DNA from 4 places in the Chryseobacterium tructae genome. Region 1 is predicted to be linked to each of the others. Evidence: riboswitches for the same ligand, from Rfam matches in the RefSeq annotation. Region 1 holds a riboswitch; each other region holds the start of a gene.
What was found. Region 1 has a riboswitch for cobalamin ahead of metE (5-methyltetrahydropteroyltriglutamate--homocysteine S-methyltransferase). Riboswitches for the same ligand answer to the same signal wherever they lie in the genome.
Positions count from the first base shown of each region.

Region 2: linked by a shared signal. The riboswitch ahead of prpB (methylisocitrate lyase) and the one ahead of metE (5-methyltetrahydropteroyltriglutamate--homocysteine S-methyltransferase) in region 1 are both predicted to bind cobalamin.
Region 3: linked by a shared signal. The riboswitch ahead of QWZ06_RS18620 (T9SS type A sorting domain-containing protein) and the one ahead of metE (5-methyltetrahydropteroyltriglutamate--homocysteine S-methyltransferase) in region 1 are both predicted to bind cobalamin.
Region 4: linked by a shared signal. The riboswitch ahead of QWZ06_RS06715 (acyl-CoA thioesterase) and the one ahead of metE (5-methyltetrahydropteroyltriglutamate--homocysteine S-methyltransferase) in region 1 are both predicted to bind cobalamin.

Region 1 is NZ_JAUFQR010000001.1:2,578,858-2,583,062, forward strand. It holds partial or broken gene metE (5-methyltetrahydropteroyltriglutamate--homocysteine S-methyltransferase) at 1-1,733, opposite strand, end outside; cobalamin riboswitch at 1,708-1,840, opposite strand; gene QWZ06_RS12770 (Lrp/AsnC family transcriptional regulator) at 2,030-2,491, shown strand; gene QWZ06_RS12775 (hypothetical protein) at 2,587-2,829, shown strand; gene QWZ06_RS12780 (XRE family transcriptional regulator) at 3,276-4,067, shown strand; gene QWZ06_RS12785 (alkaline phosphatase) at 4,177-4,205, opposite strand, start outside.
Region 2 is NZ_JAUFQR010000001.1:1,773,637-1,777,841, reverse strand. It holds gene QWZ06_RS08695 (helix-turn-helix domain-containing protein) at 1-479, shown strand, start outside; cobalamin riboswitch at 809-1,002, shown strand; gene prpB (methylisocitrate lyase) at 1,448-2,356, shown strand; gene prpC (bifunctional 2-methylcitrate synthase/citrate synthase) at 2,343-3,497, shown strand; partial or broken gene QWZ06_RS08680 (bifunctional 2-methylcitrate dehydratase/aconitate hydratase) at 3,532-4,205, shown strand, end outside.
Region 3 is NZ_JAUFQR010000001.1:3,768,326-3,772,530, reverse strand. It holds gene dnaG (DNA primase) at 1-273, shown strand, start outside; partial or broken gene clpP (ATP-dependent Clp endopeptidase proteolytic subunit ClpP) at 385-1,066, shown strand; gene QWZ06_RS18620 (T9SS type A sorting domain-containing protein) at 1,197-2,312, opposite strand; cobalamin riboswitch at 2,390-2,579, opposite strand; gene QWZ06_RS18615 (esterase-like activity of phytase family protein) at 2,835-3,302, shown strand; gene QWZ06_RS18610 (esterase-like activity of phytase family protein) at 3,278-4,102, shown strand.
Region 4 is NZ_JAUFQR010000001.1:1,382,848-1,387,052, forward strand. It holds gene QWZ06_RS06705 (XAC2610-related protein) at 448-1,146, shown strand; gene QWZ06_RS06710 (HD domain-containing protein) at 1,148-1,738, shown strand; gene QWZ06_RS06715 (acyl-CoA thioesterase) at 1,907-2,290, opposite strand; cobalamin riboswitch at 2,407-2,587, opposite strand; gene QWZ06_RS06720 (hypothetical protein) at 2,622-3,419, opposite strand; gene QWZ06_RS06725 (serine hydrolase domain-containing protein) at 3,467-4,205, opposite strand, start outside.

The DNA.
Region 1 (4,205 bases):
ATAACACATATGTGTATGGATTTGAGTCGTATCTTCTACTCCACTTGCTGAGATCTTAAACGCTTGCACAGCCCATTTCAGATAATTCTGCCAATCTGTTTTTCGCAATGGAAGACCTTCACGAATAGCTGGTTCGTCAATCTGGATAATTCTGATTCCCGCCTTCTCCAGATCCTGAACTTCATCGCGAATGGCCAAGGCAATTTGCTTACAGGTTTCGGAACGAGGCTGATCATCACGTACAAATGACCATTGCAAGATGGTAACAGGCCCTGTTAACATCCCTTTACCCATTGATTGGTTTGAGACTGAGCATATTGAGACCAGTATACTGTCATCGGTTCAGGTCTGGAGACATCTCCAAAAATGATTGGTGGTTTTACACAACGACTTCCGTAGCTTTGAACCCAGCCGTTTTTAGTGAAGGTAAATCCTTTCAATTGCTCTCCGAAATACTCCACCATATCGTTACGCTCATATTCTCCATGAACAAGAACATCAATTCCAATGTCTTCCTGCCAACGAATGGTTCTCTGGGTCTCTTCTTTTAATAAAGTATCATATTGCTCTGCAGTAAGCTCTCCTTTTTTAAATTTAGCTCTCCAGCTTCTCACTTCAGCAGTCTGTGGAAATGATCCAATGGTTGTTGTAGGAAATAATGGAAGTTGTAGTGCCTTTTGTTGCGCTTCCTTACGGATATTGAATAGATTTTTTCTTTGTGAATCTGCCTCTGTTACAGAATTTGCTCTTTGTTTTACACTTTCATTATGAATGAGTGAAGATGTTTTTCTGTCTGAAACCGATTGTTTATTCTCCTCAAAATCCTGAAGAATATTTTGATCTGAAGCTCCTGAAACTAATTCTTTAAGCGTTACTACTTCTTTTACCTTTTGTTTGGCAAAAGCCAGCCAGTTTTTGATTTCAGCAGTAAGGTCGGTTTCAAAGTCTAAATCGCATGGTGAGTGCAGTAAAGAACACGACGGAGCAATGAAAACTCTTTCAGAACCTAATTTTTCAATTGCTTTTTGGATGATGGATAAAGATCTTTCATAATCATTTTTCCAGATATTTCTTCCATCTACCACTCCAAGAGATAAGCTTAAGCTTTCTGGAGTAGAATGAAGGACATCTTCAAGCTGTTCAGGGTTTCTTACCAGATCAATATGCAGAACATTTACAGGAAGTGATGCAGCAAGGGGTATATTGTTTTTTAACCCTTCAAAATAAGTGGTTACAATGAATTTCAGCTTTGGAAATAGTCTTCTAAGTTCGGCATAAGCAAAAGTATACACTTCTTTTGCTTTTTCAGTGATATCTAAAGCTAAGAAAGGTTCATCAAACTGAATCCATTCAGCACCCTGACTTTGTAATTTTGATACAATCTCAATATAGACCGGAAGAAGATTGTGAGCAAGATCCAGTTTATCAAATCCTTCTTCTTTTTCCTTTCCTAAAAGTAAATAAGAAACCAAACCGATAATCACAGGTTTTGCATTAATTCCTGCTTGCTTTGCTCCTGCAAATTCATTGAAAATTTTATCTGAAGTAAGCTTGAATTGTTGATTTTTATAAAACTCAGGAACAATATAATGATAATTGGTATCAAACCATTTGGTCATTTCCATGGCGGTGATATCCAATCCGTCTTTCTGATAACCTCTTGCCATAGCAAAGTAAAGATCCAGTTCAGAATTGTTCTTTTTAAGAGCTACTTCATGATAACGAGTAGGAATCGCACCTACTACAAGGCTCATTTACTTACAGTTGCGCGACAGCTCGTGATTCTCACACGATTCCCTATTAATCTACCTTAAGTAAAACCTTTCCTGTTTGATGAAGATTGTAAAGAACTGATCTTTTAACAAAATTAACTTTGATAAAAGATTTTAATTTTGTGTAAAATTACTAATCCAGAATATATTAACAATAGAAAGGTTTTTATTCGGTTGAATAATCTTTTTAATTTTGTTTTTTTAGAATATAATTCTGTAAATTCGAATGATTTTTAAACTTAAAAGAATAATATTCTGTGGAACATCTCGATGATAAGGATATAAAACTGCTGAAATTGCTTCAGAACAATGCAAAACTGACAGTTAAAGAGCTTGCTAAAGAAATTAACCTCTCTCCTTCCCCCGTTTTTGAAAGAGTAAAAAGACTGGAGCAGGAAGGTTTCGTGAAAAGGTATGCTGCTATTTTAGATGCAGAAAAGCTTAACCGTGGATTTACGGTATTTTGCCAAATCAAATTAAAGATCCATGATCGTTCTGTAGGCTATGATTTTGTAAAAGAAATTCTGGAAATTGAAGAAGTGGCAGAATGCTACAATATTTCCGGTGATTTTGATTTTCTGTTAAAAGTTCAGGTTCGGGATATGAAACATTATCAGGATTTTGTATTTAATAAGCTCGGTTCTGTAGATTCTATAGGAAGTACACACAGTACATTTGTAATGGCTGAAGTAAAGAATAATCAGGGTTTGACTTTGTAAAATAAAAAAAGCCGCTCTATTGTTAGAGCGGCAATACTTTTTTAACTTTTAATGGGGTTGCTGATTAGCAAGTAGAACCACACTCTAATAATTTGATGTGGATTACACCATTAACTACACACTGTGTTTGGCATAAAGCGTTTCCTACAACGGTACCTACACCGCCGATAACTCCACCTACTGTAGATCCTACACCGGTAACAACACCTCCAACGATAGTACCTACTCCTCCAAGAACGCCACCAACAACGCCTCCTAGACCTCCTAGTAAACCTCCGATTGGATCAAGTAATCCTTCTCCTGAAATTGATTTAGTTCGTTTCTGTCTAGTTTTTTGAAATTTTTCATGATTAAAATTTTATATGATTAATACATAGCAAATATATGATAATTAATAATAAACTTATATTATTTTGAATAAAATAATTAAACAATTTTATCATTTAATATTTCGTTAATATAAATGGGTAATATTAAAAATATCGTTTTTATTTGTATCTGATTGATTTACTAAATTTTAAAAAACATATTTCAAATTTTAAATTTTAGAGTTAATATTTTCAATGGAAATGAACTTTTTTATGGTTAATATTTAATATTTGTTAAAATGAGGTTTTTGATCTCAAAAATGAAGGCTTAAGCCGGAAAAAAGAACGTCTTTTTAAGCTAGTTTCGTTAGCTTTAGTTAAGGAATGATAAAATTCTCCAAATTTTAGGGTAAAAACTGCTCTGATTATTGATAGCGGGGAGCAAAATTTGTATTTTTGTGGACATACTTCTATCAATGTCAATTTTTTCAAATAATATACGCTCTCTAAGAGCCAAGAGAAAGCTTTCTCAACAAAATGTAGCTGATGACCTTGCGATCTCCAGAGTGAGATATTCTAAATACGAAAATGGAATCTCGGAACCTCCTATGGAGCTTCTTATAAAAATCGCCAAGTATTTTCATGTGAGTATAGATTTGCTGCTATCAGTGGATCTTCAGAAATATTCAACAGAAGATATGCTAAAGCTTCCGGATAACAGAATTGTTCTTCCTGTAGCTGTAGATGATCTTGGAAATGACACCATAGAAATTATTCCACAAAAAGCTTCCATGGGATATTTGGAAGGATATAGTGATGTGGGATATATTGAAAGTCTTCAGCGTATTGCCCTTCCCTTTTTAAATAATGGAAAATACAGAGCATTTCCGGCAGATGGAGATTCGATGCCACCATTCAGAAATGGCTCCTATATTGTAGGAAAATATGTAGAGGGAATTGATGAGTTGAAACCTGGAAAAACTTATGTTTTCATTACTCAAAATGATGGGATTACCTATAAACGTTTTAAGGAAAATAAAGGAAATGCAATTTCTGTAAGTGCAGATAATTCTTTCTATGAACCCTATGATATTCCCTTTGAAGATATTGTGGAAATCTGGCAGTATGCTTCAGGAATTTTCCCTGAAGATTTTGAACCTGGAGATTATGAAAGCTATAATTTCAAGGAAATGTTCCGGGAACTAAGACAAGACATTAAAGAACTGGATAACAAAGTTTCTATACGCCGTAGAAAGTCTTCAAAATAAACGAATTGGTTACGTCATATTACAAAGCAAACAGGCTCTTCAAAATGAATTGGAGAGCCTGTTTTAAAACCAGCTAAAATGTAAAATATGATGTTAAAATACGTTCTGTTTATACAGGAGATGCTCTCAGCATGAGAT
Region 2 (4,205 bases), 810 kb from region 1:
TGTATCAGATTCTAAACGACATCATCCATTGTGACCGAAAAGGGACTTTTAAAAGAATTTATCTGGAAGCTAAAGTTGCTGAATTGCTTCTTTTACAACTGGAACAGCTTTTCAAAAGTGACTCTTCCAACTCATCATTACTTAAAAAAGATGAAGAAAAAATATATGCAGTGAGGGACTTTATTATCAATAATCTCAGTACAAACTGTTCATTAATAGACCTTGCCCATCAGGTAGGAACAAACGAATTTACACTGAAAAAAGGATTTAAAGAACTATTCGGAACTACCGTTTTCAACTTCTGGAACGATCTGAAAATGGAAGAAGCGAAAAAAATGCTTCTTGAAGGAAACCTGAATATTAACGAGATCTCTGATATTATTGGATATAAAAACCCAAGACATTTCTCGGCTGCATTTAAGAGAAAATACAATTTAATCCCAAGTAAGCTTAGAAATACCAATGGACTGACTCATTAAATTCTTCAATGATTTCAGTTCATATTTACTGATAATGACCTTTTCAAAATCTATAATTTTTTAGGCTTAATGGGTCTATTTTCAGATACAAAAAGTTACCATAAAACACATCCTTTATTTTATTTCATTTAATATTCAACCGTATTTGTTAACGATTTGGTAATAAAAAAAACCTTTGAAAACACTGATTTTTATCATATCATTAAAAAACAAAGTTTCACAAACAAAACACAATCAACCCATTACCTAAAATTAATTATTGTTTACATAAAATATTTTGTCGTTCTCATAAAATGGCTATATTTACCACCAAGGAGTTCTTAACACCTTCTTTATCAACCGAAATTGGTTACACTTAGCTGTGAATTAAAAGGGAATCGTGTGTAAATCACGAACTGTCGCGCAACTGTAAGTAACACTAAAAGGTTTTTATCAAATCAATATCCACTGTATGCTCCGGTATATGGGAAGGATGATAAAAACTGTTACAAGTCAGGAGACCTGCCTATTTCGTAGTGACGATGCTTTCGCGATCTGAAGCTTATAGTCAGGTATGATACGGTATGGATAATTGTGTGATAAAATTGCTTATCAACTTATTTAATTTTTGAGATAGATACTAGCAGAACAGTATATGTTTATTCTGCAGGTCTGTAACTCATCCGTGTCCCCTTTCCGTAATTTTTCTTTCTCACAAAACATCGTGAAGTTTACCAAGAACTTTTTATAGGGTTTAATCTATGTAAAAAGTTAAAAGATGTACCAAACCAATCACAATTATGTATCCACGAGCAGCAGATCTATGACATCACAGATCTCATTATGCAGAATTTCTCAAAAATATCTGTCTTTGTGCTCACCAACAACCCATCTGATTTCCTTTAACCATTCTCTTTTTACATCCTCACCCCAGCATAAAAGCTCTTCTTTCTTACCGAACAAAATTCAACTAAACAATAAATATTAAAATGACTACACATGAAAACTGGAAGTCTCCCGGTGCCCAATTCCGGGAGGCTATGCAAAAAGAAAGTCCTCTTCAGATTGTTGGAGCCATCAATGCCAATCATGCATTACTGGCGAAACAAGCCGGCTTTAATGCCATTTATCTTTCTGGAGGTGGTGTTGCTGCCGGATCTTTAGGAATTCCGGATTTGGGAATCACCACGCTGGAAGATGTATTAATAGACATTCAGCGCATTACCAATGTTTGCGATTTACCTTTATTGGTAGATGTAGATACAGGATTTGGTCCATCAGCCTTTAATGTTGCAAGAACTGTAAAGTCATTAATCAAAGCGGGAGCAGCAGCTCTGCATATCGAAGATCAGGTAGGAGCAAAACGTTGTGGACACCGTCCTGGAAAAGAAATCGTAAGCAAAGAAGAAATGGTAGACCGATTGAAAGCTGCCGCTGATGCCCGTACCGATGAAAGCTTTGTTATCGGAGCCAGAACCGATGCTTTTGCCAATGAAGGACTGGAAAAAACCTTAGAAAGAGCTGCCGCCTACAAAGAAGCTGGTGCCGATTTTATTTTCGCAGAAGCCGTTCCCGATTTAAGCTTCTATCAAAAATTTGTAGATGCCACAGGAATCCCCGTCTTGGCTAATATCACTGAATTTGGAATGATCAGCATGTATACTGTTGATGAATTAAAAACCGCAGGAGTAGGACTGATCCTCTACCCTCTTTCAGCTTTCCGTGCTGCTAATAAAGCGGCTCTCAATGTTTATGAGCACATTCGCAAAGACGGAACACAGGCCCATGTATTAGACACGATGCAAACCAGAGAAGAGCTCTACCAAAGCATTGGATACCATAATTATGAACAAAAATTAGATAACCTTTTTAAACAAAATAGTAATGTCAACGAATAGCGAACCAACATTCAAGCCTAAGAAAAGCGTAGCCCTTTCAGGAGTAGCAGCAGGTAATACCGCGCTTTGTAGCGTAGGAAAAAGTGGAAATGATCTTCATTACAGAGGATATGATATCCTGGATCTGGCAGAGAAAGCAGAGTTTGAAGAAGTAGCTTATCTCTTGATCTATGGTCAGCTGCCTACCGGAGCCCAGTTGAAAAATTATAAAGCTAAATTAAAGTCTTTAAGAGGGCTACCCCATTCTGTAAGAAATATTTTAAAGAGTATTCCTGCAGCTGCTCATCCCATGGATGTAATGAGATCTATGGTATCTGCTATCGGAAGCATTCAGCCGGAAAAAGACGATCACAATGTTGCCGGAGCAAGAGATATTGCAGATAAATTATTAGCTTCATTCAGTTCCGGACTTTTATACTGGTATCACTATACACATAACGGTAAAGAAATCAATGTAGAGACAGACGATGATACTATTGGTGGACATTTCCTTCATCTTTTACATGGTAAAAAAGCGCCCGATTCCTGGGTAAAAGCAATGGAAATATCTCTTAATCTTTATGCTGAACATGAATTTAACGCCTCTACATTCACAGCTCGTGTTATTGCAGGAACTGCTTCAGATTTTTATTCATGCATCACAGGAGCAATCGGAGCTTTGAGAGGCCCAAAACATGGGGGTGCCAATGAAGTGGCATTCGAAATCCAAAGCCGTTACAATTCACCGGACGAAGCGGAAGCTGATATCCGCCAGCGTATTGCCAACAAAGAGGTCATCATCGGATTTGGACATCCGGTTTACACGATCTCAGATCCTAGAAACGTAGTCATTAAAAAAGTAGCAAAAGAACTTTCTGAGGAAGCGGGAGATATGTTGCTTTATAATATTGCAGAAAGATTAGAAACCGTCATGTGGGAAGAAAAGAAAATGTTTCCAAACCTGGATTGGTTTTCTGCCGTATCCTATCACTTAATGGGAGTACCCACTCTCATGTTTACACCGCTATTCGTTATTTCCAGAGTGACAGGATGGAGTGCCCACATTGTTGAACAGAGACAGGATGGAAAAATCATCCGTCCAAGTGCCAATTATACAGGCCCGGAGAATAAAGAATACATTTCTCTACAAGACAGAAAATAAACAGATTACCTAATAATAAAACTATAAAACAAAGATGTCATCACACATTTCAAATGAAAGACCACAACCAGATCAGGTATTAACAGATATTGCCGATTATGTATTGAACTATGAAATTAAAAACGATTTAGCATGGAAGACCGCACATTACTGTCTTCTGGATACGATCGGATGTGGTCTGGAAGCTTTAACTTATCCAGCTTGTACAAAACTTTTAGGCCCTATCGTGAAAGGAACAATTGTTCCTCATGGCGCGAAGGTTCCGGGAACACAATTTCAATTAGATCCTGTTCAGGCTGCTTTCAATATCGGAGCTATTATCCGTTGGCTAGACTTTAATGATACATGGCTGGCTGCTGAATGGGGACATCCTTCAGATAACCTGGGTGGAATTTTAGCAACAGCAGACTGGTTATCAAGAACTAATATTGCAGAAGGAAAAGCGCCTTTAAAAATGAAACAGGTATTGGAAGCTATGATCATGGCTCACGAGATTCAGGGCGTAATGGCATTGGAAAACTCTTTCAATAAAGTAGGTCTTGATCATGTATTATTGGTAAAACTGGCTTCTACAGCTGTTGTTGGAAATTGATAGGCTTAACTCGTGATGAGATCATCAATGCTGTCTCATTAGCTTTTGTAGACGGACAATCTTTAAGAACATACCGTCATGCTCCCAATACAGGTTCCCGTAAATCTTGGGCTGCC
Region 3 (4,205 bases), 1.2 Mb from region 1:
GAAAACTGGGCTTCCAGAAATATTTATCCGCCTAATTATGGTGATAAAGTTGCAGATCAGATCCAGGGTGATGTTTTGCTACATAAATACAGATATATTGATTATCTGATTACAGAAACAGCGAAAGAACTTGATCAATACAGCAGTACGGATGATGTAAAGTATTATGAGCTGATTAAAAAGATTACTTTATTGAAACAAGCTTCTATCAGACTCAGTAATATTATCGAATATTCCCCAATCAAGGGAATCTATGCAGGTAGAAAAAGATAGTTTAAAGACAAAAGGATTCCGGATTCTGTGACAAAAAGTCCTATAAAATTTTAGGAATAAATATTGTAATTTAAACTTTGAAAATATTTTAAAATAATACATAATATCAATATGGACATTAAAAAAGAATTCAGAGATTTCTCTGTAAAACATTTAGGAAACAACGGTTTAGCTACCGATCAGTATATGGGAATGTATGGCCCAACGAACTTAACTCCGTACATCATGGAGGAAAGAAGATTAAACGTTGCTCAGATGGACGTTTCTCTCGTTTGATGATGGACAGAATTATCTTCCTTGGAACAGGAATTGATGATCAAGTAGCGAACATCGTTACAGCTCAGCTTTTATTCTTGGAAAGTGCAGATCCTTCTAAAGATATTCAAATCTATATCAACTCTCCTGGTGGTAGCGTATACGCAGGATTAGGTATTTATGACACAATGCAGATCATTAAGCCGGATGTTGCGACAATTTGTACAGGAATGGCTGCATCAATGGGAGCTGTATTATTGGTTGCTGGAGAAAAAGGAAAACGTTCTGCGCTTAAGCATTCAAGAGTAATGATTCACCAGCCTTCAGGAGGTGCTCAGGGAGTAGCTTCTGATATGGAAATCAACTTAAGAGAAATGCTGAAATTAAAGCAGGAGCTTTATGACATCATCGCTCACCATTCAGGACAAACTTATGAATGGGTAGAGAATCTTCCGACAGAGATTACTGGATGACTTCTGAAGAAGCTAAGAGCTACGGAATGGTAGATGAGGTTCTTCAAAGAGCAGAGAAAAAATAATTGATTGTATGATCATATCGAAAAACGCATCCCAATTGGGATGCGTTTTTTGTTTTAGTCACGAATATATATCTTGAGCAAAATAAATATGAGGAATTAAACCACAATTGAAGACGTGATAATCCCCTCTCTACTTCTTTACAATCTTATGAACGGTAGAACCATTCTTAGTCTTAACCTCAACCCAGTATACTCCAGTATTTAAAGATTTAACATTAATCTTCGTTGTTGGGGAAGTCATCACTTTCTGTCCTAAAGAAGAATAGATATTCACTTCTTGGATGCTTTCAGATGTTTCAATCTGAATAAAATCACTTGTTGGATTTGGGTAAATGCTGAAGGAAGCTTTTTTATTGACTGAAGCCACAGATAATGTAGCATTGCTTGCCTCAGTAGGAGTGAATGGTCTTCTTTCACCGAAGCTTAATCCCAACCACGTATTGTTGTTCAGTTGAATTTGACTAAGATTAGTTTTTTTCTGCCAGCTTGAAAGGTCTTTTCCTGTATATAATTTCCAGTTTCCAGCTCCTGAGCTATTTCCTGAGAAGCTATTTAATGATAAACTTGAAACCTGGTTATTATTGGAGGTAAAATTGAAATAGGAAGCGTTTGACTGAATCAGTTGCAGAGCTTGCTCCGCTGTTATGCTGCCATTATATTGAATTCCAAAAACAAAAGAATTGGCATTGCCATTAGCATTATGGGTTCCAAAATCTACAACAACAAGACTTTTATGAGTTCCAGTTCCAATCCAGTTGGTAATTTGAGATGAGGTGTACCATTGAGAACTGTAGGCAGGTACCGGAGTTGATGGAGGAGTATCTATTTCATCAATACCATAGGAAATACCAAACCATAGCCCGTCTGTTAAATTAACAGATCCTGGGCCATTATTGTTATTAGACATATTTTCTGCATTTGGCCCAAACCACGGAATCCAATAATCATCGGTGCTTGGTGTATGGTGGTTGTAGGCAAAACTGTACATATACCCTGAAAGAATATCAGCTTCCATTTTAGGTTCTGCCGAAATGATAGCATTGATCATGTCTTCTGCCTTTAAATTATCATCATCAAAACGGTAGCCCCAGGCATAAGAGGTAGGAGTATTGTTGTCATTAAAATCGGCAATGAAATAGGCTTTTTTAGAACCGGTTCCTACCCAAAACTTAATGTCGTTTTCTGTGAATTGGGCAAAGAAAAACTGCGTACAAAGCAGTAAGAAAAAAAAATAGATTTTTCTCATAATATAATTAAATTAAAGTTTTATTCCCGAAACTTATTGATAGGAAATGAAGACATACGATATGTCCATATCCTAAAACTAAATGTCTATTTAAGGTAGGTCTCCTGGCTCGCATCCTATAGCTAACCTTCCCAGGCAAAGCCCAGTGGTATAATGAAACTATAGGAATAAACAGCTTACAGTTGCGGGTACAGCTCAAGATTTGGATAATATTCTCACTTGATTCCCTATTATGAACAGTGTTCAACCTTAAAGAGGACAAATATATCACATAAATTTTTGATATCTGTTTTGTGAATTATAGATTTGTTTCTAGTCTTTTTGAAAATTAATTGTATTATTTAAAAATGAATTTTATTGATTGATAGGATATTGGGTATAAATATTTACTTTTTTAAGTTAAAATAGTGTTTTTGTTGTTTATATTGAATTCATCTTTAGATTCTATTGTTAAAATACAATTATCATTATATTCAAGATCAGTTTATAATCAATTTATACTTTCGCGCCATAAAAGTTAATATGAAAAAACTACTATTATCTGCTTTGATGATGACTGCATTATGGTCATGCAGCAAAGACGATGACACCAATGTAAATAACCAAGACATTAATTATTCTAAACTTCCACAGGAGTTTCCATTTACGAAATTGGCAACGATAAATGGTGTGGATGTAATTAATGGCGGATTCGGTTCCGGAGCAGCAGCTCATCCTACGAGAAAAGGAGAGTTTTATGTCATTACAGACCGTGGTCCGAATACAGATTATCTGAAAGGGAAAAAGTTTTTAACCCCTGATTTTACTCCTACCATTATGCATTTTAAAATTAATGCAGACGGAAAAATAGAGGTTATCAAGTATATTAAGCTTAAAAATCCAGCAGGAAAACCCATTACAGGGCTTCCAAATCCTGTGGGAATGGGCAGTACAGGTGAAGTAGCATATGATGCAGCAGGAAATGTTTGGGCACAGATAATTATGGTTTAGACAGTGAAAGTATTGTGGCAGCAGCAGATGGGACATTCTGGGTATCCGATGAATACGGTCCGCATATTGTTCATTACAATGCCGATGGAGTAGAGCTTGAAAGAATAAGCCCGATTGGTGTAAATACAGGAAATAGAAAATTACCTGCCGTTTTGGCGAAAAGAAGAGCCAATAGAGGGATGGAAGGACTTTGTATAACTCCGGATGGAAAAACATTAGTAGGAACCATACAATCTATGATGTTTGTTCCTTCAAAAGCTTTGGCAACCAATACAACCTTAACGAGGATCGTTACTTTCGATATCACCACCGGAAAAACAAAGCAATATCTTTATAAACAGGATGGCGGAGCTTCCGACTCAGTTTGTGATATTACAGCATTAGGTAATAATGAATTTCTTGTTATTGAGAGAGACGGTAATTTTGGAACACAAAGTGGAATTAAAAAAGTGTACAGAATTAATCTAGCTGAAGCCACAGATGTAAACGGAACTGATCTTGCAGCTGCAGACGGAATGCTGGTCAATGGAAAAGCTCTGGAACAATGTACATGGGATGAGCTTACCAAGGCAGGGATTAAACCTGTTTCTAAAAAATTAGCAGTAGACCTGGTGGCTAAACTGGGATATGAACATGATAAATTCGAGGGAATTGTTTATTTAGGAAATAATAAACTGGCTGTTTTCAATGATGATGACTTTGGAGTAGTAGATGATGGGAACGGAAATCCTAAAGCAAAAATACTTCCTAAAACCGGGAAGGTAGATAAAGGAACTATGTACGTAGTCGATATTCAATAATTAGATTTTTTTTAAAGGAAAACGGCGGGATTTATTCCGCCGTTTTTTATTGGATATCATTTAAATGGTTCAATAGAAGTATTTTACTCCAAAACTTAAAACG
Region 4 (4,205 bases), 1.2 Mb from region 1:
TGAAATTTTAAAAATAAAACATATAGTATGTTGATAATCAGTAATATAATTTTATGTTAGTTTTTTTGATCAATTGATTTTAGAAGCAAAAAATTAAAAATAGTATGAAAACTGATTGATTTTTTGGTGAATGGAAGGAGTAGCAACCCATTTTTTGAAGTAAAACGCGAGAATTTTATTTTGAGATTGAATAGTAAGAATATTTTAGATCCTTCCAAGGTAGTACTCCATTAGTTTATGAGAAAAGATATGGGTAATTAGGATTTATAAAATGATTCAAAACAAAATACAAATAGCTGTACTTTGGCTTTATTGTTTCACCAGTGATTATTTAGTCCTTATTGTTTATCATCATATTAATACGTCTGAGTTTTGAAATAGGAACTATGATTCGTATTTTTGTTTGGACGTTTTTATAAAACACTTGAATCCAATATTACTATGAACATGAATATTTTAAATTATTACAAGAGTTTATCTGCTTTTATATTATTAGGCCCTTTATGTTTCGGGCAATATCAGTTTGAGGTAAAAGATGCTTCGAAAAACTATGATGCCATTATTACAATCAATAATTGTTTTGATGATCAATGTATGGATAAAGGTACAGTGGAGTTGTTTGATAATAAAAACAGCAAAGTACAAACTTTTACATCAGATAATCTGGTGCTATATCTTGGAAAGGGACAGAGATTGGAACGTGGAAAAATAATCCCGCTGGCGAAAGAGCAAAGCCCTCTGATTTTTGGTGATTTCAATTTTGACGGAACCGAAGATCTGGCGATAAGAAATGGGAATATGGGGAATTACAGTTCAGCGTCTTATGATGTATATGTATTCAATAGTACCAGAATGTCGTTTGTAAAAAGTAAAGAACTTACAGAGTTGGGATCAGATAATTTTGATTTTTTTGAAACAGATCCGGTTCGTAAGCGCATTATTACCTTTGGAAAGGATGGCTGCTGCCGACTTTTCACCACAGAATTTGAAGTAATTCCTAATAAAGGACTTGATAAGGTTCTTGAAAAAGAAGAAGACCTTACCAATGAGGATTATGTAAAAGTTACGATAAAAGAAAAGAAAAACAATAAATGGACAACCAGAACCAAGGTGTATCCATCAGATCAATATAATAGAGAAAAGTAAGATGAAAATTCAGAAAGAGATCGATTTTATCCTGGCAGTAGATGCCCTGAAAAACGTACAGAGAAGAAATTATAATGCAGATGATTCCAGAAGAGAGAATACAGCAGAGCACTCCTGGCAGATCATTATTCTAGCGCAAATCCTTTATCCTTATGCGAAAAACCGTGCGGATATTGATTTGCTGAGAGTCATAAGAATGCTTTCCATTCATGACCTTGTGGAAATTGAAGCAGGAGATACTTTCCTTTTCGATGAAGCAGCTATGGTAGGAAAGTTTGAAAGAGAGAAGATTTCTGCACAGAAGATCTTTGGGATTCTTGATGAGCCTTTACGTACAGAATTTTTCAATCTATGGCTTGAGTTTGAAGAGGAGGCTACTCCAGATGCTATTTTTGCATGTTCTATCGATAGAATTATGCCTTTTATCCTAAATTCTTATACGTCAGGAAAGAGCTGGACGGAAGCGGGGGTAACGGAAAAGCAGATCAGAAATATGCTTGAAAATGCAATTACAAGAGCTTCTGATGAAATGGGAGAGGCCTTTGAACTACTATTAAGTAAAAGCCTTGAAACAGAAAAAGTTTTGAAATAATCTAAGTTAGGAAGCTGGAAGAGGGAGGTTGGATGTTATTGTTGCTTCTGTAATGTATGGAAGCCATTTGTCTAGTCCTTCTGGTATCAGTAAAAACAGAGATATTGAGAGTAAAACAGATATCATAAAAAGTTTCGGGCGGCCAAAGGCCGCCCGAAACTTTTCTATTTATAGTATCTGGATTGGTTTCTTGAATTCATCAATCGCTACAAAAGTAAAATCACCTACGATTGCTTTTTCTCTTTCATAAGAATACATCTGCTCAGTGTAGATTTCAACGTTTACCTTCATACTTGTTTTTCCAACGTATGAGACTTTTCCGATCAGTTCTACAATAGTTCCTGCAGGAATAGGCTTTTTGAAATCGATTTTATCACTGCTTACTGTTACTACCCTTTTTCTTGCGAAACGGGTCGCAGCAATAAAGGCTACTTCATCCATAAGCTGCATGGCAGTACCTCCGAAAAGAGTATCGTAATGATTGGTTGTGTTAGGGAATACCGCTTTAAAGATTCTGGTTTCGGCAGCTTCAATTCTTTCTTCTGTAGTCATATTTCATTATTAATTAAGGCGAAATGAAATAGTATCAAAACAACAGAATGATGACAGGAACGTTGGAAATCCCTGAAACAATCCATCAGATCAATAAAACTTCAAATCGCGAAAGTTTCTTGTTTAAGAAAGTGGCAGGTCTCCTGACTTGTAACATCTTTTATCTCCTTCCCATGCCTCGCACAGTGGATCTTTTGATAAAGATTACAGTTACTTACAGTTGCGCGACAGTCCGTGATTTTCACACGGTTCCCTTTTAATCTGTGGTTATACAGAACCAGTTTCTATGATGAATAAGCGTTACACTTTTTCGGCTGCAAAATTAATAAATTTATTCCGGATTATGATAAATAATCTGGCTGATTACTCTTCCCTTTTTGATCGTCCATAAAGTCGTATATCTATATTCTCCCGAACCATTGATCATATAAAGAAAAATGTTATCATTGTCGAGTGCGGTCACTCCCACATTATTGAAGTCCATAGTAGGCTGGAACATATTTTTGATGGCTTCTCTTACAAAAACAGAACCTCTTCCGGGCTGTTGAAGTCTGATGGATTTGATTTCAGTCATCCCTTCAGGAAGGTCGTTTCCAATTCCCCACGGTTTAACTTTATCAATCGTAAGAAGTTTTCCTTCTGCATCTTTTTCCTTTTTACGGTAACCGGCATTGGATGGGTAAACATCAATAACGACTTTACTTCTTTGTGCAGTAGGAATTTTGGGATCGGAATTATCAGTGAAGATCAATGATCTTCCATTCTTAGATTTGGAAGGGGTATAGGCTGGAAGTTGATCCACAAAGGCAATACGTTCTTTGTTAACCATTCCTTCTTTGTCAAGAGTTTCATATCGTACAAAAGGTTTGTCATCATCTTGCTTTTCAGGATATTTGATCCAGATCCATTCCGTTTCTCCCGGAGCAGGTTTTACATAAACAAATACATCGCCTTTACGCATTCTGATCTTATCTACAATTTTTCTGTAGTTATCCTTATGAACACGTACATTGGCATATCCTTCTTCAGCTTTTACAACACCAAAAGGAACTTTATTTTGACCTTTCACGAAGGCTAAAGAAAAAATACTGAAAGCAGATACGTAGAATGCTTTGTTTATGAAAATCATGATGAAAAAAATTTAATGGTTCAAATATATAAATTTAATGGACGAGTTTAAAGAATAGCCTTCCCAATTTTTGAGGCATAATCCCCCAGGTCAGTCAGGTTGGTATTTGATAAAATAATAATACTTAAACCATTGTTCAAATAATGGAACCATACACAATTTGCACCTGCTATTCTTCCATACCGCTCCATTCGCTTGTATTTTTCAATATCACGAATCCAAACACTATATCCATAATCATCCAGACCAGGAGTTAACAATTGGTTTAAAGTTTCTTTTTTGATAAGCTTATCATCAAAAAGAGCATTGTTAAATTTGATTAAATCGGATGTACAGGAATACATTGCACCTGCAGCAGAAAAATCTCCCACATAAATTGGAATATTTGGAATTAAATGATCAAGATTCTTGTCCTTGTAGTATGGCGTAGCTAGATTCTTTATCAATTTGTAATGGGAAATAAGTCCTGAATTATTCATTTTTAGAGGGACAAGGATTTTTTGACTCAGGATTTCTTCATAAGTCATTTGATAAACGACCTCCAAGATTCGACCAAGGATCATGTATTCTCCATTATTGTAGTCAAACTTTGTTCCCGGTTCATTAACCAAAGGGTTGGAACAAAATTGATTGACAATCTCTTTTAATTCGTAGGGTCTGTTATAGAATCCCAATCCGTATTTTAAAAAATTTTCGTCTCTTGCTGTATCTGTATTTTTCATTCCGGATGTATGATTCAATAGCTGACGAATAGACACCTTAGAACCGCCTTCTCCTTTGTAATCC